Regions from separate parts of the Glaciecola sp. SC05 genome, predicted to be linked through region 3. Evidence: predicted binding sites of a transcription regulator. Region 3 holds the regulator's gene; each other region holds the start of a gene.
What was found. The regulator LexA, encoded in region 3, represses DNA repair genes until DNA is damaged. The targets are predictions, from matches to a motif close to TACTGTATNNNNATACAGTA.

Region 1 (8,451 bases), on a different contig from region 3:
CATCAGTTCACTCCCAGTTACGCTTTAACAGCTGGTCTGACGATAACGTCACTACCAGGTGCGCCAGGTACGGCACCTTTGATTAATAAAAGGTTGTTTTCAGCATCTACGCGAACCACTTCTAAAGACATTGTGGTGATGCGCTTGTTACCAAGCTGACCAGCCATTTTCTTGCCTTTAAAAACTTTACCAGGTGATTGGTTTTGACCAATTGAACCAGGTGCGCGGTGAGATAGTGAGTTACCGTGCGTCATACGTTGGTGACTAAAATTCCAACGTTTGATTGCGCCAGCAAAACCTTTACCTTTAGATGTGCCTGCTACGTCCACTTTTTTGGTATCGTTGAAGATTTCAACAGTGATTTCACTGCCCACTTCCATATCGTTACCTTCACCGTCTTCAAGACGGAACTCCCACAAACCGCGACCAGCTTCAACGCCAGCTTTAGCAAAATGGCCAGCGGCCGCTTTGTTTACACGATTTGTTTTCTTGGTGCCAGCGGTAACTTGAAGTGCACGGTAGCCGTCAACTTCTTGAGTACGTAACTGAGTCACACGGTTGGGGCTCGCTTCAATAACAGTCACAGGGATCGAGACGCCATCTTCTGTGAAGATGCGTGTCATTCCCACTTTACGACCGATAAGACCAATCGACATTGTTATTACCCTCTCTTGTTAGCCTAGGCTGATTTGAACATCAACACCGGCGGCCAAGTCCAATCTCATCAAAGCATCAACTGTTTTATCAGTTGGTTCAATGATGTCTACTAAACGCTTGTGTGTGCGGATTTCGTATTGATCACGCGCGTCTTTGTTTACATGCGGAGAAACCAATACAGTGTAACGCTCTTTGCGTGTCGGCAATGGAATAGGACCACTCACCTGAGCACCAGTGCGCTTAGCTGTTTCTACGATTTCCGCTGTAGACTGATCGATCAACTTATGATCAAACGCTTTTAAACGAATACGAATTCTTTGATTTGGCATCGATTAAGCTCCAATCGAAAGAACAAAAAAATTCACCTTTTCACGCCTTTAACTTTCTTAAAAAAGTGGGCTGAAAAGATGTGCGTAAACCGGTGATCCCCAATCGGGATCCTGTTCATATGTTAGCGTGCTGTACTTAAGCTGTTATCTATATAAGCACTAACATGATGTTTTCTAAAGGAGTGACAAAGCACTGATTGACCTAGATAAACACCCACTAACTCTCCGTCTTTACAAAGCTTGCAATAGACAGTGGGCGCGAATTATACATGTATGGTTAGTTCATGCAAGCGCTTTATAACAAATCAGGCTGGCAAAGGGTTCAAAATATGCGGTTTAGCTTGGTTCTCTGCTGGGTATCATAAAGTTTGCAGGCGCTTCAATGATAGAACGCCCTAAGTTTGTCATTTTAAAGCCGCCAGAAATCGTAATGAAGTACTTCTAGTCAGTTTCAGAATATCTACTGCTTATATAGACTTATGTTCATATCAAGATTATTCATTTGACTATAATGTTCCCCAAAAAATAGCCGATACCTCCATATAAGTGGAATAATTTAGTACTTTAATTCAGGAAATATAAAAGTATATGTTCGACAGCGTCCCTAATTCACCGTTATTGCAAGCATTGCAGGCTCAGTTAAAAGAGTTTCCTAACTTAATGGCGGCTTATGAGAAAATAGAGCCTTTAATTTTGCAGGCTTTTGACGCGTCACGGATGTCGCTTTTCCAAAAACGAGCCCAACAGCAAGACCTTGTTGCTCGATTTAAAACCGGTCAAGAAACCAAAGAAATAAAAGTTCCTATTAGTCCGGCCTCTATCGCCGGTTATGTGGCAATGTCGCAACAACCATTGATTATTAACGACCCTTACAATGATGAACAGTTATCTAGCATCCATCAGCGGCTAAGATTTGATAAAAAGTTCGACCGCGCGAGTCAATTTAAAACCGAGACTATTTTGTGTATTCCTGTAATGAACGCAGGAGTGATGATGGGCGTCATGCAAATCATCAACAAAAAAGGCGGGAATTTTGATCACAATGACTTAGAAATGGGCATGCAAATTGCGGAGATGCTCGGCGATAAGTTTCGCTATGAGTTGGGCGGCACGAAAAATCCTTTCGATTATCTGGTGTTGCGAGGCTTAATTTCTGACGACACCGTACAAGAGGTCACAAAACTCCCTGACGTTCGCCAAACCGTTGCGAAATTAACATCCGAATATCGCATTGAAGAAAAAGACATTGGTAGCGCGCTTTCAGTGCATTACCAAGTACCATTTATTGATTACATACCTGATGTATATCATATGTATCAAAGCAACAGCCGATTGAATCTGTCATATCTCAAGCGCAATTTCGTCGCTGTTATTGCCGACGCGCATGAAAATGCGGTGGTATTAATGGCTGAGCCAAACAACGCCGCGCTGCTCATGGAAATCGAAAGTGCTCTGGGAATTGAAAGTTACGAAATTGCCGTGGGTTTACCTAAGCATATTCTCCAGTATTTAGGCGAAACCAGCGGCGGTAGCGGCCCAGGCGACATGGATGAAATCTTAGATGAAATCGGTACATCTAGTGACGACATTGAAGATGTAAACGACGACTTAGCCGAAGATGCACCCGCAGTCGTGCGCTTAGTAAGCAGAATATTACACGACGCGAAACGGTTAAACGCCTCAGATATTCATATCGACCCGGAAAAGGGTGCGCCTACTCGCGTGCGCATGCGGGTCGACGGTGTCGTTAGGGATATCAATCAAGTTCCTGCTTCACATCATAATGCCGTCATCGCTCGTATCAAAATTATGTCGAGTTTGAATATAGCTGAAAAACGTATACCGCAGGATGGCAAACTCGCTTTTAAGCTGTCAGGTCAAGCGGTAGAAGTCCGTGTCGCCACTATTCCAACCGTTGCTGGTGAAGGCGTGGTTATGCGGATACTCGCCACCGGCGGTGCATTACCAATCGAAAAAATGAACTTATCCCCTCGCAACATGGGGATGATTGAATCGATGATAAAAAAACCGCACGGTATTATGTTAGTGGTAGGGCCAACTGGTTCAGGTAAAACAACCACTTTGCATGCAATTTTGGGATATCTAAACACGCCCGACAAGAAAATTTGGACCGCTGAAGATCCAGTAGAAATAACTCAAGCTGGTTTACAGCAAGTGCAAGTAAGTCCCAAAATTGGGTTTACCTTTGCCAACGCATTGCGAGCTTTCTTGCGGGCCGACCCCGATATCATTCTCATCGGTGAGATGCGTGACAAAGAAACGGCTCACGCTGGGATTGAAGCGTCACTGACCGGTCACTTAGTATTGTCGACTCTGCACACCAACTCCGCGCCCGAAACCATCACTCGCTTGCTTGATTTAGGATTGGATCCAGTTAACTTTTCTGACGCTTGCGTTGGTATTTTAGCGCAGCGCTTGATTCGTACTTTATGTCCGAGTTGCAAAGAAGAATACCCGGCTTCTGAAGACGATATGGCCTTTTTGCAACGTCAGTATGGCGAAGAATACTTCGCGGAGCTTGGTTTGAGTGAGCAAGTAATGCTGCAAAAAGCGAAAGGATGTGATAATTGCGGTGATACTGGCTACAAAGGTCGGACCGGCGTCCATGAGCTGTTAAGTATGACCAACGAACTCCGCGCTATGGTATACAAAGAAGCGTCCGTGTCGGCTATGAAGGCCCAGGCCATGAATGATGGCATGCGCACACTAACTCAAGACGCGGTATTAAAAGTCTTAAAAGGCGACACTGATATTACCCAAGTTCAAATACTTGGTGGTCACTAACTTGTTAGGGTAGCGGTCATTTATGATTTTATTAACATGCCTTGGATAACATCGAGGGCGGATAACCAAACTCCTCTTTAAAGCACTGACCAAAATATGACGTTGAGTTAAAACCAACATCAAAGCTTACTTCAGTAATCAGCTTGCCTATCAGTAATTGCTTTCGCCCTTCCTTCAATCTGTGCTTGCGTAAATATTGACCGAAAGTCATGTCAAAGTGCGCTGTCATTCGCCTTTGTAAGGTTTTTTCACTGATGTGTAGAGCCGAGGAGGCCTCAAATCGATTAAACGCTTCTCGTTGGTAATTATGTGTAATTACTTTTTTAAATGCAGAAATGAACTCATTTTGCTCTGCTAGTGTTTCAGTCGCCTTATCGCCTATAGTATAGGCAACACACGCTTCTTTAACTTCATTTTCAAACACGGTTTGATTCCGCACTATATTGTTTAGCACCGTCTTTAATTCGTCTTGGTCTAAAGGCTTTTCAATAATCGCACTAACACCGCTGGCGTACATTTTAACTCTTTCAGCTTGATCTAATGCCATCGTTACCATAACAAAAGGTACCTGCGACATAGCAGAGCTCCCTCGTAAAAACTGACAGAACTGAATACCTAGCGCATGCTGCCAACTAAAGTCAGCCACAACAATGTCAGGCTTAATTTCAAATAATGCAGACAAAGCTCTATCAAATGAAGCATAGCAGTAAACTGAGTATTGATTTTGAAGGTGTCTGTACAAAGTGTCGTTCATCAAAGAGTGCTTTGTGATCACCAACACTTTCTTACGGCTATCGCAGGCCGGCTGAACCGATGTTTCAGGTTTCTTGTAGCGAAGATACTGCGGCCGCGATATTAGTTCTGCAGCTGGAAGCAAAAGGCGTACATGTGTGCCCATATTAATTGCACTTCTCATAACTAGTTTTCCGCCTAGCTGGGCTGCTTGTACCGCAATTGTTTTGATGTCTATGCGTATTTCAGCATCTGAAAGCCGACGGCTGCGGTTTACTTGAATCGCTTTACTTTTGGCAAAAGCATCATTGAGAACACCCGCGGGTATGCCGACGCCATCGTCTTTGATTTCAAAAACTACGTGGCTTTTAGTAAAGCTGCACGTGAAATGAATATCAGTGTGAGCAGGGTTATGTTTGATTGCATTTAAGAGCAGCTCCCTTAACATTTTCTCAGCAACACCGTTCCTTATATTGATATAACCATGAGCTTTTTCAAACACACTAATATTGATGTTTTCTGTTTCAGCATAGTCTTTGATAGCAGGCAATAAATCGTGCAAAACTTGCTCTGAAGCAAGCGCTTTTTGAATACCCTCAGACACACCTTGTGAGCTACCGATACTATTGCTTGGGGTTGCAGAATCAATAGCAAAATGCGTACTTTGTTGAAGCTCGTTTGATAGTGCCCGTAAAACCTGAAGGTTATCTCTTAGTGGTGTTTGATAAAGCGATGGGTATCGCTTTTTGTCCTTTACAACATATTGTGAGTGAACCATGTTTTCAATAACACCGCTTAAAGCCTCTGCCACATGGGCCGTACTTTTACGAGGTTTTATTTGGCGTCTTTGTACATATTTTTGAGAGGAGTGTTCAGTAACTCCGTGAACCCGCGATAACATTTTTCTGATATATAGACAGCAGGGTCCGAACAATATTATCGCTATCCCTATCAATAAATCCTTTATAGATATCACCTTTGTCGAGAGCATTTCGCTCGACAAGACCACGTGTACAGCATCCATTGCTTATTTCCCTCATTTTGTATCTTATAGTTGTATAGCTTTTACCTTTGTATTTAACACTGATTCCGAGTGGAAATTAAGCTGTGCAAATTTTCATCGCAAATCGATTTTTTCTGATGTTACTTAAAATTTTCTTAAACTATTATCAACAATAAAAATTTCGGCCTTTAATATTTAGGTACAAACGACAGATTGTCTGCATACTGTTTATTTTTTGAACTTCCTTTATAGAGCCAAGCTTGCATATTGGCGTTGTGAGCAGCTTCAATGTCATAAATATAATCACCAATATAGGCAACTTTTTGACACGGTAGTTGCCATCCCTCAGCGATCTTTAATAAGCCTTCAGGATGAGGCTTGGGGCGAGCATCTTCACGAGTAATAAGCAAATTGATGGGAATATTGTTGTTGCGTATTTTGATTTCACTCGCCTCTCTGCAGTTGCGGGTCACAATAGCCAGTGGGATCCCCAGTTGCTGAGCGTTTAAAATGAAATCTAAAGCGCCGGTGATTAACTCTGAAGTATGAGCATCCTCTAGCTCATGCCTCAAGACAGTTTGCCGAGCGTTCTCTTGCTCATCACAACTTTCAATTTGCTCAATATAAGTCAATATATCCATTGCCTCATCGCAGCCAATTTCTTGCTTCATCTGTTTGAAATCTAGATTTGCATGAACCAGCGTGTCGTCCAAATCAAAAATGATGCCCGCTACTTTAGTAAAACAAAACACTACATACCGCCTATACAAAAACTATCCACGCTGACTTATAGTGTTAATTCTAACATTTAGACCACGAGACTGTTTATTTGTACAGTGCATGGGAGTATAGTATAGGTCTATTTTATGTAACGAGGAGTTCCACATGGCCGTTATCACGCAATACGTGGTTCAACATAAAGGAGTCGATAAGTTGGTAACCACTGATAAAAAAGAAGCTGACCAATACGACAAAATGTTGGAGATAGCAGATAATCTAAGTCATTACATTAAGCAAAAAGGGGTGGAGTTGGACGAGGCGGTTGCCGAAGAACTGTCCATCTTACTTGCTAAAAATAAAGAATCTGTCGGTAAACTGCTTCGCGGTACACAAGCAGATAATATACTTGAAGCTGAAAAAGCCGACGTGGTCGCAATTAAAAAGGCATAAAGCGCTGGTAGGATGAGTTAAATCTGTCTTATAATCAAGGCATGCATATACATCAACTACGTGGCTACATTCAAAATATATTCTTAATTGAATACCCCCACGGTTGTCTCTTACTTGATGGGGCGTGCAAGGCTGACTTTACGGTAATTGCTGATTATTTTAAGCACACATTGCAACGTCCTCTCAGCGATCTAAAAGTCGTTTTAGTTACACATATGCATCCAGATCATGCTGGGTGCGCGCATTATTTACGTAAAAAATCTGGATGTCAGATTATTAGCGGCGTATTTAATAAGCAGTGGTATGCTGGCATCGGCGGTAAAGTATCCCATTTAACTGATATATTTTTAGCGCATTGGGTGGCCAGTAAATTAGGTAGAAAACGGAGTTTTATATGGTATCCGCCTAATCTACATCCAGATTTGATGTTAGCTGATGGTGAGGCGGTACCGGGTTTTAGTGATTGGCAAGTGCTATATACACCTGGTCACACAAGTATGGATATTTCCGTAGTAAACCATGAACATAAGTGCTGCTATGTTGCCGACTTAGTCGTAAAAGTAAGAGGGCAACTTCAATCTCCTTACCCAGTAAATCATCCTAAGGACTATAAAGCGTCATTGAAGCGGCTGAATGATTTAAATGGATACACAATTATGATGGCCCATGTTCCAAGCCAGCAAATATCCAAAGACGAAATAACAGAGTTGGTCTCCAGAGCACCAAACAAACCTCAAAATGTCCAACAAACCATTTTTCATTTAGCAAGAAGGTTGGCTCGCTTCAAAAGCCAATCAGAAGCTTAAGCAGTTCCACCTACTGTCATTTCGTCAATTTTTAGGGTTGGCTGACCTACGCCAACCGGAACTGACTGACCGTCTTTCCCGCACACACCAACACCAGCATCTAGGGCTAAATCGTTGCCGATCATCGAGATTTTTTGCATGGCTTCAGGTCCATTACCAATCAGTGTAGCGCCTTTAATGGGTTGCGTTATTTTACCGTTTTCAATCAAGTATGCTTCTGAAGTCGAAAAAACAAATTTACCGGAGGTAATATCCACTTGCCCGCCACCAAAGTTAGGGGCAAATATGCCTTTTTTTACTGAGCCGATAATCTCTTCAGCGCTATGCTCTTTGCCCAACATATAGGTGTTTGTCATACGCGGCATGGGTAAATGCGCGTAGGATTCTCTGCGACCATTGCCGGTTACTGGCACACCCATTAAACCTGCGTTCATCTTGTCTTGCATGTAACCACAAAGAATTCCATCGTCAATCAACACATTATATTGAGTAGGCGTTCCTTCATCATCAACTGAAAGTGAGCCGCGGCGATCTGCAAGCGTACCGTCGTCAACTACAGTTACGCCTTTTGAAGCGACTTGTTCACCCATTCTGCCGCTAAAAGTAGAAGCACCTTTGCGATTAAAATCGCCCTCTAAACCATGACCGACCGCTTCATGCAAGAGTACACCAGGCCAGCCGCTGCCTAACACTACCGGCATCGCGCCAGCGGGCGCTGGAACCGCCTCTAAGTTCACTCTTGCCATATGCAATGCTTCATTGGCAAGCTGTTCATATCTTGGGATCCCACTTTCAGTTTGCGCGCTGAAAAATTCGTAGGTTCTTCGCCCACCGCAGCCTGAAGCTCCGCGCTCTCTTTTACCGTCTTTTTCTAACAGGACGCTGCAGTTTAGTCTTATCAAGGGACGAACATCCGTAGCAAAGGTACCATCTGTAGCTGCCACTAGTA
Region 2 (8,451 bases), on a different contig from region 3:
ATTGCTAGGCAAAGACGATCATGTAACTGACGAAGTGGTAGTGGCTGAAAAAGTGATTCAATGCGTGGCCGAACCTTACATGATTGACAACAATGAGATATTTATCACTACCAGCCTTGGCGTAGCGAGAGGAAGCTTTGCTAGCTCTGACCCAAACACATTACTAAAAAATGCTGACTTTGCGCTATATAGCGCTAAAAGAGAAGGTAAAAACAAATACCAAATTTTTAATGAAGTTTTAGAAATTGGTGCAAAACGACGCATCAACTTGCTTAATGAATTACGTACTGGACTCAAACGCAACAGCTTTTGTCTATATTACCAAGCGATATGCAATAGCCAAACTTCTGCCATTGTCGGTTTTGAGGCGCTGCTGCGGTTTACGAATAAAAAAGGAACCATTGTTGCCCCTGATCGCTTTATTCATATGCTAGAAGAAACAGGCATGATAGTAAAAGTGGGAAGGTGGGTAATTGAAGAAGCCTGCAGGCAATTGGGCCGCTGGCAAAAAGATAAAAAATTTGCCACAAACACTTACCTCACCTTCAATGTTTCAGCAAAGCAACTACTAGAAGACTCTTTTGTCTCGCATATAGAAACTTGCTGCGTAAAATATGGGGTTGACCCCAGCAAATTAGTCATGGAAATGACTGAATCGGTAATTATTAATAAACCAGAAAAAGTAAAGGCTATTTTAAAAGAAATTAAGTCAACTGGGATCAGATTAGCGCTTGACGATTTTGGCACAGGCTATTCATCTTTGAGTTATTTGCAAAACTATCCTTTTGATATTATCAAGATAGACAAAAGCTTTCTGGATGATTTATCAGAACACAACAACAACACCAAAATTGTAAAAGCGATTATTGCGCTTGCTCGTTCTTTAGAGCTTCAAGTAGTGGCTGAGGGAGTCGAAAGCACTGCCATTTTGGACATCATTGCTAAGCTTGGTGTAAATAGCTTTCAAGGATTCTGTATCAGCAAACCTGTGCCGCTGAAATCAGTCTCAGCCTTGCTCTTAGAGTACCCATAAGCCATAAAATTGTTCTTAAAAAATGGAGGAATACGCATATATGCTCCTCTTTTACTTTGTATTTAACTTAGGCTATAGAGTTTTTTAACAACTCGGTAAATGATATATCAAGACATAAAAAGGCCGATTAGAACCCAAGCGTTACAATGCATTATCACGCTGAGTTTCTAACCGGCCTTTCGCTGTTAAACAGGTAAAACCTTTATTTTACGGCTTATGCCTTAGCAGTATCGTCTGACTCTTTTACCGCGTCGTCAGTTACTTTTGGCATAAGCAATTCGGCTCTTAACTTACCTTCAATCTCATTCGCTAAGGCTTTGTTATCTTTAAGATATTGCACAACATTTGCTTTACCTTGTCCGATACGATCACCGTTGCAGCTATACCAAGCGCCAGCTTTATCTATCAGCTTATGTTTTACACCTAAATCAACCAACTCGGCCTCTTTGCTAATGCCTTGACCATACATGATTTGGAATTCCGCTTGTTTGAAAGGTGGAGCAATTTTGTTCTTAACCACTTTTACGCGAGTTTCGTTACCGACAACCTCGTCACCATCTTTAATCGCACCAATACGTCTGATATCTAGGCGCACTGAAGCATAAAATTTAAGTGCATTACCACCGGTAGTCGTTTCAGGATTACCAAACATGACCCCAATCTTCATCCGAATTTGGTTGATGAAAATTAGCATGGTATTGCTACGCTTTAGGTTACCGGTAATTTTACGCATACTTTGCGACATCATACGAGCCGCAAGGCCCATGTGAGAATCACCAATGTCACCTTCGATTTCGGCTCTTGGCGTGAGTGCAGCCACTGAATCTACCACAATCACATCAACCGCTCCTGAGCGAGTAAGCATGTCGCAGATTTCTAGCGCTTGCTCCCCAGTATCGGGCTGAGAGACCAGTAGTTCGTCGATGTTAACGCCTAATTTTTTAGCATAAATTGGGTCTAACGCATGCTCCGCGTCGACGAATGCGCAGGTTTTACCTTCGCGCTGTGCAGAGGCAATCACTTCAAGCGTTAATGTGGTTTTACCTGATGATTCAGGGCCATAAATTTCAACTATTCGGCCCATTGGCAATCCGCCTGCACCCAATGCAATATCCAAACCTAATGAGCCTGTTGAAATGGTTTCAACATCCATGGTGCGGTTTTCGCCAAGCTTCATGATAGAGCCTTTGCCAAACTGCTTTTCTATTTGCGAAAGGGCTGCTTCTAGTGCATTTGCTTTGTTAGTATCATTTTTCATTTATATTTCCTTTAATCATGCTGGCAAAGTACATCGCTCAGGCTAAAAAATTGTTGTGGCTAATAATTGTTATGTTTAATGATTTAGCTACTGTGTGCTTTACTAAAGACTCTTTTATAAAATATTTAGTAAAACTCGCTCATATAGATGAACGTTAGGTGTAATCATTTATATCGCAAGTATACTGTATGGTTATACAGTTTCAACGCTTTATTTACACTTTTTTATAACTGTATGAATTTACATGTAAATTAATTTAATTTAGACCTTTTATGGAGGTCGCTTAGCCATCTTATACAGCTAATAGGTAAATATTGATGGGATAAGTATGCCACGGGATTTATTGTGCTTGAACTACACAAGAGATCAGTTTTTCAAGGGCCAACACAATGGCTTGATCTCGCACTTGCTGACGATCACCTGAAAAACAGCGATTAAAAGTATGTGTATCAGTCGCGCTTTGGATTGCAAACCATACCAAGCCTACTGGCTTGCTCGGTGTTCCTCCGCCGGGGCCTGCAATTCCGCTTATAGCAACAGCAAAGTCTGCCTTTGCCCGCTGAAGACCGCCTTTGGCCATTTCGATAACGACTTCCTCAGAAACCGCGCCATGCTTATCGAGGGTTTGCTTAGCCACTCCAACTAAATCAGTTTTAGCTTGATTAGAATAAGTTACCCAAGACTGATTAATCCAAGCAGATGAGCCCGGCACATCGGTTATTGCAAAAGCTAAGCCGCCGCCGGTACAAGATTCTATGGTGCAAACGCTGGCTTGCGCGGTTTGCAGCGCCTCACCGAGTTGCTCGGCTAATTGATATTTGTTTTTAAAGTGAGCATTGAGCATACAGGCGTTTTTTCTTCTCTTGTTTTGCATTAGACTATCTGTGTCTAACAATAGCGCACCTTCATTTTTAAATAAATGATTTGCGGCATCCGCTATCAAATTCATCATAAAGCGATCGATAGATAAGCAAATCTGGCTAACCGTTTAATTAGAGACTGTACATAAAATATGCCGAGCGCCCATACAACTGCCGATTCAAGCTCAAAACAAACGCCGATGATGGCGCAATATTTGGGCATAAAAGCTGACCACCCAGATATTTTGCTGTTTTACCGCATGGGCGACTTTTATGAGCTATTTTTTGATGATGCAAAAAAGGCATCAAACTTACTGAACATATCACTCACTGCAAGAGGTAAGTCTGGCGGTGAGCCAATCCCTATGGCTGGCGTACCCTATCATGCCGCTGAAAATTACTTAGCAAAGCTGGTGAAAATGGGCGAATCGGTGGCCATTTGTGAGCAAGTAGGCGATCCTGCCACTAGCAAAGGCCCGGTTGACCGTAAAGTTGTTAGAATAGTGACTCCGGGCACTGTCACCGACGAAGCTCTACTCGACGATAGACAAGACGCAGTATTGGCCGCCGTCACTGCGCACAAAAATATGTTTGGCATTGCCTATATTGATTTGGCCAGCGCACGCTTTCACGTAATTGACTGCGCCGGTGAAGAAGCCTTTTTGGGTGCACTAGAGCGCATCAAAGTTGCAGAGTTACTGTATTGCGAAGATTTTGAATATGTGCACCTGCTTGAAAAATTTAAAGGCAAACGCCGCCGTCCAATTTGGGAGTTTGATCAGCAAACGGCGTTAAGTAAACTCAACGCACAATTTTCGACCCTAAACCTCGACGGCTTTGGTATTGATGCTGATATGCTTGCCATCGGCAGTGCCGGCTGCGTATTGCAATACGTGCAAGAAACCCAGCGCACTCAACTGATACATATTACCCAAATCACCCACGATAATCACAGCAGCATTTTATATATGGATGCCGCTACACAGCGAAATTTAGAGCTAACGAGAAACTTATCGGGTGGCACTGAAAATACCGTATTGAGTGTGATTGACAAGACCTCGACCAGCATGGGCTCGAGACTGCTGCAGCGATATTTGCATCAACCTATTCGAGACAAAGCCGAAATTGAAAAGCGCCATACCATCATCAGCGCCATTCAATCGTCTGACTACCAGCAACTGCAAAGCCTATTAAAAGAAATTGGCGATATCGAACGCATTCTCGCCAGAGTTGCCTTGCGCAGTGCACGACCACGAGATTTTGCTAGATTGAGCCACGGCCTCAATCAATTGCCTGAATTGCTCGCGCAATTAACGCAGCTCAATGTTGACGATAAAACCAGCAAAGTGGTCAGCTACTATCTTGATGCAATATCACATTATCCAGAACTTGCAGAACTTTTAAATCGCGCGATTATCGAGAATCCACCTGTGGTGCTAAGAGATGGCGGCGTAATTGCGCCTGGGTATAGCGAAGAGCTTGATGAGCTGCGTGATTTGGCGCAAGGAGCTAGCGCATTTTTAGATGCGCTCGAAGTGCGTGAACGAGAGCGCACCGGCATTTCTACCTTAAAAGTCAATTACAATAAAGTACACGGATTTTATATTGAAGTCAGTCGAGCAAACAGCGCTCTGGTGCCACCTGACTATGTGCGCCGACAAACCTTAAAGAATAACGAACGCTATATTATTGAAGAGCTAAAAGAGCATGAAGACAAAGTACTGACCAGTCAAAGCCGCGCGCTAGCTTTAGAAAAGCGTTTATACGAGGCGCTGTTCGATAGCATTATGCCCAGCTTAAACCAGTTGATGCTCAGCGCATCCGCTATCGCGAAATTAGACGTCATGAGCAACTTCGCTGAGCGCGCAATTAATCTCGACCTACGCGCCCCACAGTTAGTCGAAGACAATCTAATAGAGTATGCCGGCGGCCGTCATCCCGTCGTGGAGCATGTGATGAGCGCGCCTTTTATTGCCAACCCACTATATGTATCTGACAGCACCCAAATGCTCATGATCACCGGGCCAAATATGGGCGGAAAATCTACGTATATGCGCCAAACCGCATTGATTGTGCTGCTAACGTACATTGGCAGCTTCATTCCGGCTGAAAGCGCTAAAATAGGCCCAATCGACAGAATATTTACCCGCATTGGCGCGGCTGATGATTTAGCGTCTGGCCGTTCGACCTTTATGGTGGAAATGACCGAGACGGCAAATATTTTAAATAACGCGACTAGCAATAGCCTTGTGTTAATGGATGAAATAGGCCGCGGCACCAGCACTTACGATGGTTTGTCATTAGCGTGGGCGTGTGCACAGTATTTAGCAGACAACATCCGCTGTTATACTCTATTTGCTACTCACTACTTTGAGTTAACCATCCTCGATCAACAATACCCGCACATTCAAAACGTGCATTTGAGCGCGATTGAGCACAATGACGATATTAAGTTTATGCATCAGGTGCAGCGAGGCGCGGCGAGCAAGAGCTACGGTCTTCAGGTTGCGAAATTGGCTGGAGTGCCAAAAGCGGTGCTTGGCGTGGCTAAGCAAAAACTCAGAGAACTAGAAGACAATGCACACCAAACTGCTAACTCATTAGCGAGCGCTGCGCCCTCAGCGTCAAGCATAGCGACATTAAATACTCCTCATGCCTCTGTTGATTCGCGCAACGCAACAAAACACTATGATAAGTATCAACAAATGGATATTGCACTAGACGCGCCGCACTGGCTAGAGCAAAAACTAAAGGCCGTCGACCTAGACGAACTATCACCCCGAGAGGCACAGGCATTGATGTATGAGTGGCGTAAACAACTCAACAGCGCAGAGCGCTAGACTTTGTCGCATACAGTAAACCTTGCTATTACAAAATAACTGCGATTTGTAATTTACTCCAAGGGGGTAACCTAGGTATACTATGGCTCCAACAAAGGTGATGTTCTTTTCGCCTCATTTGTGAATCTTCTTTTAGTTGCAACAAACGATGCCTAGCTAGAATAAATCTTTATTTAGCTACCATTTTTTACTGCCTGAGAAACGATTTGCGCATCAATTAACACGCTAAACGCTAGGTTCAACATGACAAATTATATTTTCGTCACCGGTGGTGTGGTTTCATCATTAGGAAAAGGTATTGCCGCTGCATCGTTAGCTGCTATTTTAGAAGCAAGGGGCCTGAGCGTCACCATGCTTAAACTCGACCCTTATATTAATGTTGACCCAGGCACTATGAGTCCTATTCAGCACGGCGAAGTCTTTGTCACTGATGACGGCGCTGAAACTGACCTTGATCTTGGTCACTACGAGCGTTTTATTCGCACTCGTATGACGCAGCGCAACAACTTTACTACTGGCCGCGTGTATGAAGAAGTCCTTAAGCGTGAGCGCAGAGGCGATTACTTGGGTGCGACCATTCAAGTTATCCCGCACATTACCAACGAAATTAAACGTCGCATTATTGCTGGAGCCGAAGGCGTAGATATCGCAATTGTAGAAATTGGCGGAACCGTAGGCGATATCGAGTCGCAGCCCTTCATTGAAGCCATTCGTCAGCTGGGCACCGAAATTGGCCGCGAGCGGGCCCTATACATGCATTTAACCTTAGTGCCATTTCTAGCTGCCTCAGGCGAGGTAAAAACCAAACCTACTCAACACTCTGTAAAAGAATTGCGCTCTGTGGGGATCATGCCCGATATTTTGGTATGCCGCTCAGAATGCGCGTTGCCGTCAAATGAACGAGCAAAAATAGCGCTATTTACTAACGTAAACGAAAAAGCCGTTATTTCGCTGCGCGATGCTGACAGTATTTACCGCATTCCGGCTGCGCTTAAAGCCCAAGGCATGGATGAAATTGTAGTGAAGCGCTTTGGCTATGATTGTCCAGAAGCAGATTTAAGCGAATGGGAACAAGTCCTATACGCCGAATCAAACCCTACTGGTGAAGTAAACATCGGAATGGTGGGGAAATACGTAGAACTGCCCGACGCATATAAATCAGTAAACGAAGCGCTTAAACACGCTGGCCTTAAAAATCGTAAAACCGTCAACATCCACTATATTGATTCGCAAGATGTTGAGAGCAAAGGCGTGCAAATTTTATCTGAGCTCGACGCTATCTTAGTCCCTGGTGGCTTTGGAGAGCGTGGTATCGAAGGTAAAATCGCTGCGGCTAAATATGCACGCGAAAACGACGTACCCTTTTTAGGCATTTGTTTAGGCATGCAAATCGCTTATATTGAATTTGCGCGCAACGTCGCAGGGCTAGAAGGCGCCAACAGCACCGAGTTTAATCCTGAGTCACCCTATCCTGTGGTAGGCCTAATTACTGAATGGTTAGATGCTGACGGTATCAAAGAGATCCGAGATGTTTCAGCCGATTTAGGTGGTACTATGCGCCTCGGCAGTCAGTTATGCCACCTTAAAGAAGGTAGCAAAGTTGCGCAGATGTATGGCGCAACTGAAATACATGAGCGCCATCGCCACCGTTACGAAGTTAACAACAACTTGCGTCAGCAAATTGAAGATGCAGGCTTAATTGTGAGTGGTTTATCGTCAGACAAACGCTTAGTTGAAGTCATCGAAATTGAAAATCACCCATGGTTTGTTGCCGGACAGTTTCACCCTGAGTTTAACTCAACACCGCGCGATGGACACCCGCTGTTTACCGGCTTTATTGCCGCGGCAAGCGAATACAACAAGAAATTTCATTAAACCAAGGTTGCACAACCTTGAAAACTGAACAATACAAAGAGGAATAACAATGGCCAAGATAAGCCGAGTGGTAGGAAGAGAGATATTGGATTCACGCGGAAACCCAACGGTTGAAGCAGACGTATATTTAGAGTGCGGCGCGATGGGTCGTGCTGCTGCGCCATCTGGCGCATCTACCGGCTCGCGCGAAGCGCTAGAGTTACGTGACGGCGACAAAGCCCGCTATCTTGGTAAAGGCGTATTAAAAGCCGTCAGCGCGATAAACGATAAAATAGCCGCAGCTATCATTGGCCAAGACGCAAATGCGCAGGCTACGGTTGATCAAATTATGATTGACCTAGATGGCACCGAAAACAAAGAAAACCTTGGCGCAAATGCGATTCTTGCAGTTTCTTTGGCCCTTGCCAAAGCGCAGGCTATCAGTGCCGGCATTCCTCTTTATGCACATATCGCCAACCTAAACGGCACTGCTGGTCAATATTCGATGCCGGTGCCGATGATGAATATCATCAACGGCGGTGAACATGCCGACAACAACGTCGACATTCAAGAATTTATGGTACAGCCCGTTGGCGCAAAAAGCTT
Region 3 (8,451 bases):
ACTTCAAACAAGTCTTTGGCGCTTAACACAGAGGCTTTAGCGACCAGAGCTGCCTCGCTGGCGTTACTTTGTGGCAGTACCAACTGTCGATTACTTTTACCCGCCGCAAAGGCCATTGGCAGGGCGCCTTGAATAGAGCGCAACTGACCAGACAGCGCTAACTCACCTACAAACTCATATTGCTCTAACGCGGTTTCGGGAAGCTGCTCGTGAGCGGCGATAATGCCTACTGCAATGGCTAAGTCGAAACGACCTCCGCCCTTCGGAAGGTCAGCCGGCGCCATGTTCACGGTGATCCGTTTACTTGGGAACTCAAAGCCTGCGTTGATTAAAGCGCTGCGCACTCTGTCACGACTTTCTTTTACGGTGGTTTCAGGCAGGCCTACCAACTGAAAAGCAGGTAAGCCATTGGACAAATGTACCTCAATAGTGACCAGTGGTGCATCGATGCCTATGTTGGCGCGAGTGTATACAACTGAAAGTGACATCCTTGTCTTTTTTCATCCATGAGTTGCTAATCAACATGGATAATTATTGGTAAAAATGACTTTACAAACAACTGGCTACAAGACTAGTTTATGGACCTTATGCTTAAACAAATAACTCACTATCTGGTTTTCGAAATTTGACTAGCAGATTATTTCCTAAGCGCATGTTAGCTACAAAATCTAATCAAAGAATTAGTCATTAACCTTTTCAATATGGTTAATCATTTCAAGGGCGAGTTGGTCGAGGTTAGTGTAATGATCAAGCATGAAGGTATGCCAAGCAATGTGTGAAATCATGAGATTCTCAAATACTGGGGCAGCCTGTAAGCTCTGATGCAGGTACTACTGAAAATATTCAAATATCGGTATCTGATTGGCACCGCTTCAAGCAGTTTGAGTGCATTTAGTATTGAAGTCTTTATTGCTCAACATTAACAAAAGCTTAGAATTTGCAAGCCAATCATGTTCTTATTTCTGATATAAATGTTAAGCTTAATGTAATTTCGAATATTGAACGCTCAAACTAGCCATGCCAAGCTGCCTAATTGACCGTTATGACGAGTATAGCCTGCGAGAAATAGAACGCCACTACGTCCCTGCAAGCATTGAATGTTCGGCGAAATCATCTTTTGCTATGGAATAAACTTTTATTAATAAGCGAGCTACCCCTCTGTGCCAAGCGATACTCAAATAAATGCCTCTGTTGCGACCTTAAGTAAGCAAGATTACTTGGTAAAAATTCTGCAAGCGCCAATCTATGATGCGGCGATTGCCACCGATTTAGTGACGATGCCAAGACTGTCGGCGACTCTCGGCAATCAGGTGTATTTAAAGCGCGAAGATCAGCAGCCGGTCAAATCGTTTAAACTCAGAGGGGCATACAACTGCATTGCGCAGCTATCAAAATCCCAGCAAGCTGCGGGCGTAGTAGCTGCTTCTGCTGGTAATCATGCTCAAGGTGTTGCTTATGCCGCGCATCGACTGGGCATTCCTGCGATAATTGTGATGCCTGAAACCACTCCCGAAATCAAAGTTGACGCGGTTAAGCACTTTGGCAAAGATCAAGTGACGGTCGTCCAACACGGCACAAGTTTCGATCAAGCCAGTGAGCGGGCAAAGCTAATTTGCGCCGAAACCGGTATGACCATGATCCCGCCATTTGATCACCCCGATGTAATCGCCGGTCAAGGCACCATTGGTAAAGAAATTTTAGAGCATGTGCACGACTTAGAGTATCTGTTTATTGCGGTAGGCGGCGGTGGATTGGCGGCAGGTATTTCGGTATATGCAAAGCAAATCAACCCAAATATTCGCATTATTGCAGTAGAGTCGGAAGAGTCTGCCTGTTTGCAGGCCGCGCTGGCACAGGGTCATCCGGTTACTCTGCCTAGCGTCGGTATTTTTGCTGACGGCGTAGCGGTTAAAACCATAGGTGAAGAGCCTTTTAGACTGTGTCAGCTTTACGTAGATGAGGTAGTCACTGTTACCAATGACGAAATTTGCACGGCGATTAAAGATATTTTTGACGACACCCGAGTGATTGCCGAGCCTGCTGGTGCCTTATCGATTGCGGCAATGCGGAAATATTGTGCGCAGCACGATCTAAAAGGCGCAAAAATAGCGGGCATTTTATGCGGAGCAAATATTAACTTTCACACCCTTCGCTATGTGTCTGAGCGCTGCGAGCTGGGGGAGCAAAAAGAGGCGGTATTTGCGGTTAAACTAAAAGAACAAAAAGGAGCGTTTAAAGCTTTTTGCGCGACCTTAGGCGGTTTGAATATTTCGGAATTTAACTATCGCTTTGCCACTAATAGCGAGGCGCACATTTTTGTTGGTGTTAAGTTAAAACAGGGCCGAACTGAATTCACCGCGCTTATGCAGCGCTTACATGAAAATGCTTATCAGTGTTTTGATCTGTCAGACAATGAACTTGCCAAGTTGCACGTGCGTCATATGGTTGGTGGGCGCCCACAAACACCGCTAAACGAAACCATTTTTTCATTCTCGTTTCCAGAGTATCCAGGCGCGCTTATGCACTTCTTAAATACTCTGGGTGAGCAGTGGAATATTACTTTATTCCACTACCGTAACCATGGTGCCGCTCAGGGTTTGGTGTTGGTCGGTTTTGATATTGCTTCTGGCGAGAGAGCGCTGTTTAACAAGCATCTAGAAGCCTTAGACTATTCAGCGCAAGAGCATACCGATGACCCCGCGTATCAATTCTTTTTGGCCGCTGATATCCACTAAATTTTCGGGGGCTTGGCAGGCTTTAAAAGATACTCGTCTATCCATCAGATAGCATTGCTTCATGCGCAATAAGGTGCGTTAGGCGAAATCGTTAATACGATTTGCCCATAGTTGGCATTATGTGTGTATTTGCTCTAAATGTTGAATAATTTCAGGCCACACCAGCGGTATAATCGCCCGTTTTAATGCCAAACTGCTCTCAGAAAACGCGAGGTTACCGTCTTCTCGGTTACTTAAATGTTTATTCTCTCTGAGCGCCATCACGAAACTTCCTAGCACATTTTTGTCATAAAACTCTGGTGAGTGCATGCCAAACAGTGCAGACAATCGCTCGGCGATGGTTTGACTTTGTTTTTCGAGTTGTGAACGGCCAATGATTTTCTCGGTTTCTAAGACATGCAAAACGGTCGCATAACGCTGCAGCGTCTCTTGCATTGTGCGACTGAGCAGCCAAGCTGAATGGAACTTTTCAGCCGTAGCAACTGGTGGTGATAAGTAGTCACCTTGCTGTTTGAGTAAACCAACAGATGCCATATAGTCGACTAAATGCTCCACATACTCGATTGCTTGTTCATTGCTGTGATGCAAAAAGAACTCGCGTTTTAGCAGTGGATAAAGGGTCTGCACGAGGCTTATCAATTCGCTTTTTTCAAGCTGTTTATGCGCAAACACCGCGGTCATAACAAGGCCTGGAATCGCGAACATATGCAGAATATTGTTGCGATAAAAAGTTAATAGCAGACCATTATCATCTTTTGGTGACACCATCGATCCATAGGTATCTTGGCTTTGTTCAAAGCGATTTAAGGCTAGCGTGCGATCTACCAATGCATCAGCAGGTTCGTCTGGTAAGGTCGAGTCTTGACTGAACTTGACCTGGGTAAAAAGTTGTAAGTAGTCATTAATGGATTCGACTAATGCTTTTTTACTTACAATCTGTGTTTTAGAAGACAGTAAGCATAACGCCACCATCGCTGAGCCATTAAGTGCTGCTGCGCGATTAATTCTCGTCATGATTTTATCAGCCAGCGAATTTACGACGGGGGTCAACCACTTTGGCTTTTTGTCATCAAGGGCTTTTTGTTCACGCCAGTCGCTAACCGACTCATCTAAAAAGTTGCTAAGCTGAATTGGCTCACCGAAATTAACAAAACCATGTCCATAGTTTTTAAGCTTACGAATAGCCGAAAATACTTGAGTAGGGGACTCTTTCTTTTTTGACTTTCCCTTTAGCTCTTTCATATAGCTTTTTACTTCCATCACGTGCTCATAGCCAATGTAAACCGGCACAATCGAGACTGGACGTTTGATACCCTTGGTCATAGCTTGCAAAGTCATCGCAAGCATTCCGGTTTTTGGCGGAAGTAGTCTCCCTGTTCGGCTGCGGCCACCTTCTGGGAAGTACTTCACCGAATAGCCTTTGTTAAAGAGTAGCTCGAGATACTCTCTAAATACCGCGGTGTAGAGTTTATTGCCTGCAAAACTCCGCCTTAAAAAGAAAGCCCCGCAGCGCCTGAAAATTCCGCCTACAGGCCAAAAATTAAGGTTAATGCCGGCCGCAATGTGCGGCGTCACCAAGCCCTCGTTATAAATCACGTAGGTAAGCAATAAATAATCCATGTGACTTCTATGACAGGGCACGTAAATTATCTCATGCCCGTTTTTTGCTAACTCTCTGACGCGCTCTGCATGACTGACATCAATACCATCATAAATTTTATTCCAAATTCGTCTGAGTAGTCTGTCGCCAATACGAATGAGGCCCTCTCGATAGTCGGCGGCCACTTCGTCGATATATTTCAGTGCCTCATGACGACAAGCTTCTGGGCTGATAGATTTTTGTCTCGCGTGTTCGTCTATTGCAAGTTTGACTGAAGTAGCGCCTAAAATTGAGTTATATAAGGTTTGTCGCTCGAGCAAGGTAGGGCCACTGAGGGTTTGTCGCTTACGCTGAAAATGCGTCCGCGCCACGCGCACTAGTTTTTGCGCTATCTGTTTGTCGCTGCCATGCAGTTCAGACATTTGTCGCGTAGACACCGGAGCTGAGTAGCTAACGAAGTTGTCTCGCCCAAAAAACAGCACAATAAAAAGCTTTCGGAGCCAGTTTGGAGATGCTTTGATGGCAAATAGCTGTGCAAAGCCGCTTTTTTCTTTACCAGCAGAGCGTCCCCAAGAGATAAACACGGGGATCACCTGTAAATCAATGTCGAGGTGCTCTCTGTGTAAGTGAAAGTATTCTGTAAAAACATCTTCAATGCTGGTTTTTTTAACCCTGCGGGTTAATAAGTTTTGAGGGCGTGTTAGGAAGTAACGTCGTTTGCGCTCAGCGCCAGCGATCTCTATATTTTCAAATGGATTGGGCAAATCTAGGGCTCGGGCCGACTTGGCCAGAGCTAACTGATCGGTAAAGGATTCGGTTTGCAATAAATACACAATAGGTTTCGTTTTATCGATACCTAACTCTTTTTCAATATCCGCAGGCACGCTTTTTACTGAAACTAACCAGCCTATGGCTTTAGATGCTAACCAACGAAAAGCAGAACCAATCTGTGACATGCGCACTCCGAATCAAAGTAAGGCTTAAATATTAACATGCTTTCAGGTACTTATGCCTAGCTTTAAAAAGCAATTATTAAATTAAGAGTATTGCGCTTTGCCAATTAAAGGATATACTCCAACTAACTGTATAGAAAAACAGGCTGGTTATGCGTCCACTAACTCCTAGGCAAGAAGAAGTACTCAAACTCATAAAAACAACCATGATTGATACTGGTATGCCGCCTACTCGTGCAGAAATTGCGAGAGAGCTCGGTTTCAAATCTGCAAACGCCGCTGAAGAACATCTCAAGGCATTGGCGAAGAAGAATGTGATCGAAATCCTACCGGGAACGTCTCGTGGGATAAAGCTCAACTGTCCACTAGAAGACGAAATTGAGCAAGGTATTCCCCTCATTGGTCGGGTGGCAGCAGGTCAACCTATCCTTGCTCAGGAACACATCGACTCGCACTATAAAGTTGACCCAGCAATGTTTCACCCTGGTGCTGACTTTCTGTTAAGAGTTAACGGTATGAGTATGATGAAAATTGGGATAATGGATGGCGATCTATTAGCTGTGCACAAAACTAATAATGTCAGAAACGGCCAAATTGTGGTTGCTAGAATAGATGATGACGTCACCGTAAAACGCTTCGAGAAGAAAGGGCCGCTGGTGATATTGCATGCTGAAAATGACGATTTCTCACCAATAGAAGTCGATCTGCGGACACAATATTTCGAGATAGAAGGGCTTGCAGTAGGCGTTATTAGAGATAACGTAAATTTAAATTAAGACCGCAAAAAAAAGGGCAGTTTCTTCTCAGGAAACTGCCCTTTTTTCTCCTAAAATGATACAAATTTAAGCCATAAACCACCTGAAATTCGCAGAAAAATCTGCTGCCTTTTCTATGTTTTTACAAAAGCTTGCTTGCAAGTTACGTACAACAATATTCACGGCAAATTGGTGATTATTTACGCTCAAAACTTCCATTTGATTAAAAAATAAGCTAACTATTAGTAAATACGAACTGTTTGTATGGTTTTTCTCCAAAAAGTACTAGACGTATCCTTCGGATTGATTAATCATTAGCGAGTTATTCACATTCTAATAACATCGGACGTAGAATTTCTGATTTTGTCTAGAAAAATAACTGGCAAAACAGAACTCGTATTAAGAATACGTCAACCTCAATTTTGGGAGTCAAGTGTGAAGTCGCTGCAAATTACTTTAAGTGCTCTATTGATGAGTGCGCCCATGATGGTACTAGCCACTAGTGCATCAGAGAGATCCGATCTTAACCTTCGCCCTGGCGTGACAGATATCAGCCAAGAAGTTTATGGCCTGCATATGATGATGTTTTACATCTGTATCGCGATTGCGGTCATCGTATTTGGTGTAATGTTTTACTCAATGGTAAAGCACCGTAAATCGAAAGGTGCTAAACCTGCACATTTCCATGACAACGTAAAAGTTGAGATTGCTTGGACGGTAGTGCCGTTTTTGATACTGATTGCAATGGCTGTGCCTGCTGCCAATACTTTGATTGAGATGGAAGATGCATCTAAAGCTGACATTACCGTGCTGGTGACAGGTTCCCAGTGGAAATGGCACTATAAGTATATGGATAATGATGTGGAATTCTTTTCCACCATGGCAACCCAACAAGAGCAAATCCGCAACAAATTTACAAAAGGTGAGAACTACCTACTAGAGGTTGATCGCCCTTTGGTTATTCCTACCGGAAAAAAAGTACGCTTTTTAATTACTTCTGATGACGTTATACATTCATGGTGGGTGCCAGACTTTGCAGTGAAAAAAGATGCAAACCCTGGATTTATAAACGAGGCATGGACTAATGTAAACGTGCCAGGGGTTTACCGCGGCCAATGTGCAGAGCTATGCGGAAAGGATCATGGCTTCATGCCCATCGTAGTTATTGCAAAAGATCCAGTTGACTACGCTGCCTGGATTGACGAGCAAGAAGCGATTGCTTTAAGAGCAAAAGAAGAAGAGCAACGTTTGTTGGCGATGAATATGTCAATGGAAGAACTAATGGCTGATGGCAAAAGAGTACATGAAGCGGTTTGCGCTGCATGTCATATGCCTAACGGCGAAGGCCTAGCTGGCGTATTCCCAGCAATTAAAGGTTCTTCAATTGCATTAAATGACAAGCCTGCACACATCGATATCATTGTGTACGGTAAAGCTGGCACTGCCATGCAGTCATTCGCGAAACAGCTCACCATGTCAGAGATTGCTGCGGTCGTTACATACCAACGTAATGCTTGGGGTAACAACACTGGCGATATGGTACAAGCAAAAGATGTTAACGCCATTATGAATGGCAACTAGGAGATAATTAGATGTCGACGGTAACAGATACTGCACACGGCGCCGATTCACATGATGGTCATGACGATCATCATCACCACATCCCGAAAGGGCTGATGAGATGGGTGCTCACCACAAACCATAAAGATATAGGTACTTTGTATCTGTGGTTTGCGTTTATTATGTTCTTGGTAGGCGGCGCAATGGCTATGGTCATTCGTGCTGAATTATTCCAGCCGGGTTTACAAATCGTTGAACCTAATTTCTTTAATCAGATGACCACCGTGCATGGACTGATAATGGTTTTTGGTGCAGTTATGCCGGCCTTTACAGGACTTGCGAACTGGTTGATCCCCATGATGATTGGGGCGCCAGATATGGCATTGCCACGCATGAATAACTGGAGCTTCTGGATTTTACCGTTTGCTTTCGCTATTTTGTTGGGTTCATTGTTTGTTGAAGGTGGCGGACCAGCCTTTGGTTGGACGTTCTACGCGCCATTATCAACAACGTATAGCGGAGACAGTACGGCGCTATTTGTATTCTCTGTGCATATTATGGGGATCAGTTCAATCATGGGCGCGATCAACGTTGTTGTAACCATATTCAATATGCGTGCGCCTGGTATGACTTACATGAAGATGCCGTTGTTCGTGTGGACTTGGTTAATTACTGCCTTCTTGTTGATAGCAGTCATGCCAGTGCTTGCGGGTGTGGTAACCATGGTGCTTACCGATAAGTACTTTGGCACCAGCTTCTTCGACGCTGCCGGCGGTGGTGATCCAGTGCTGTTTCAGCACATATTCTGGTTCTTCGGTCATCCTGAAGTTTACATCATGATTTTGCCG

Region 1: a site for LexA is predicted at 6,346-6,365, ahead of AB9H30_RS04935 (YebG family protein). Genes of this name have one in related genera too.
Region 2: a site for LexA is predicted at 2,474-2,493, ahead of recA (recombinase RecA). Genes of this name have one in related genera too.

What each region holds. Positions count from the first base shown of each region.
Region 1 covers NZ_JBGIYY010000004.1:53,153-61,603, reverse strand. The annotation lists gene rplD (50S ribosomal protein L4) at 1-3, opposite strand, end outside; gene rplC (50S ribosomal protein L3) at 18-656, opposite strand; gene rpsJ (30S ribosomal protein S10) at 675-986, opposite strand; gene AB9H30_RS04950 (GspE/PulE family protein) at 1,647-3,791, shown strand; gene AB9H30_RS04945 (helix-turn-helix domain-containing protein) at 3,823-5,334, opposite strand; gene AB9H30_RS04940 (HAD family hydrolase) at 5,715-6,278, opposite strand; gene AB9H30_RS04935 (YebG family protein) at 6,412-6,696, shown strand; gene AB9H30_RS04930 (MBL fold metallo-hydrolase) at 6,738-7,502, shown strand; gene tldD (metalloprotease TldD) at 7,499-8,451, opposite strand, start outside.
Region 2 covers NZ_JBGIYY010000001.1:37,753-46,203, reverse strand. The annotation lists gene AB9H30_RS00180 (putative bifunctional diguanylate cyclase/phosphodiesterase) at 1-1,033, shown strand, start outside; gene recA (recombinase RecA) at 1,248-2,291, opposite strand; gene AB9H30_RS00170 (CinA family protein) at 2,632-3,243, opposite strand; gene mutS (DNA mismatch repair protein MutS) at 3,352-5,991, shown strand; gene AB9H30_RS00160 (CTP synthase) at 6,235-7,866, shown strand; gene eno (phosphopyruvate hydratase) at 7,916-8,451, shown strand, end outside.
Region 3 covers NZ_JBGIYY010000008.1:42,985-51,435, forward strand. The annotation lists gene AB9H30_RS08840 (YifB family Mg chelatase-like AAA ATPase) at 1-488, opposite strand, end outside; gene ilvA (threonine ammonia-lyase, biosynthetic) at 1,161-2,735, shown strand; gene plsB (glycerol-3-phosphate 1-O-acyltransferase PlsB) at 2,853-5,291, opposite strand; gene lexA (transcriptional repressor LexA) at 5,441-6,064, shown strand; gene coxB (cytochrome c oxidase subunit II) at 6,515-7,624, shown strand; gene ctaD (cytochrome c oxidase subunit I) at 7,636-8,451, shown strand, end outside.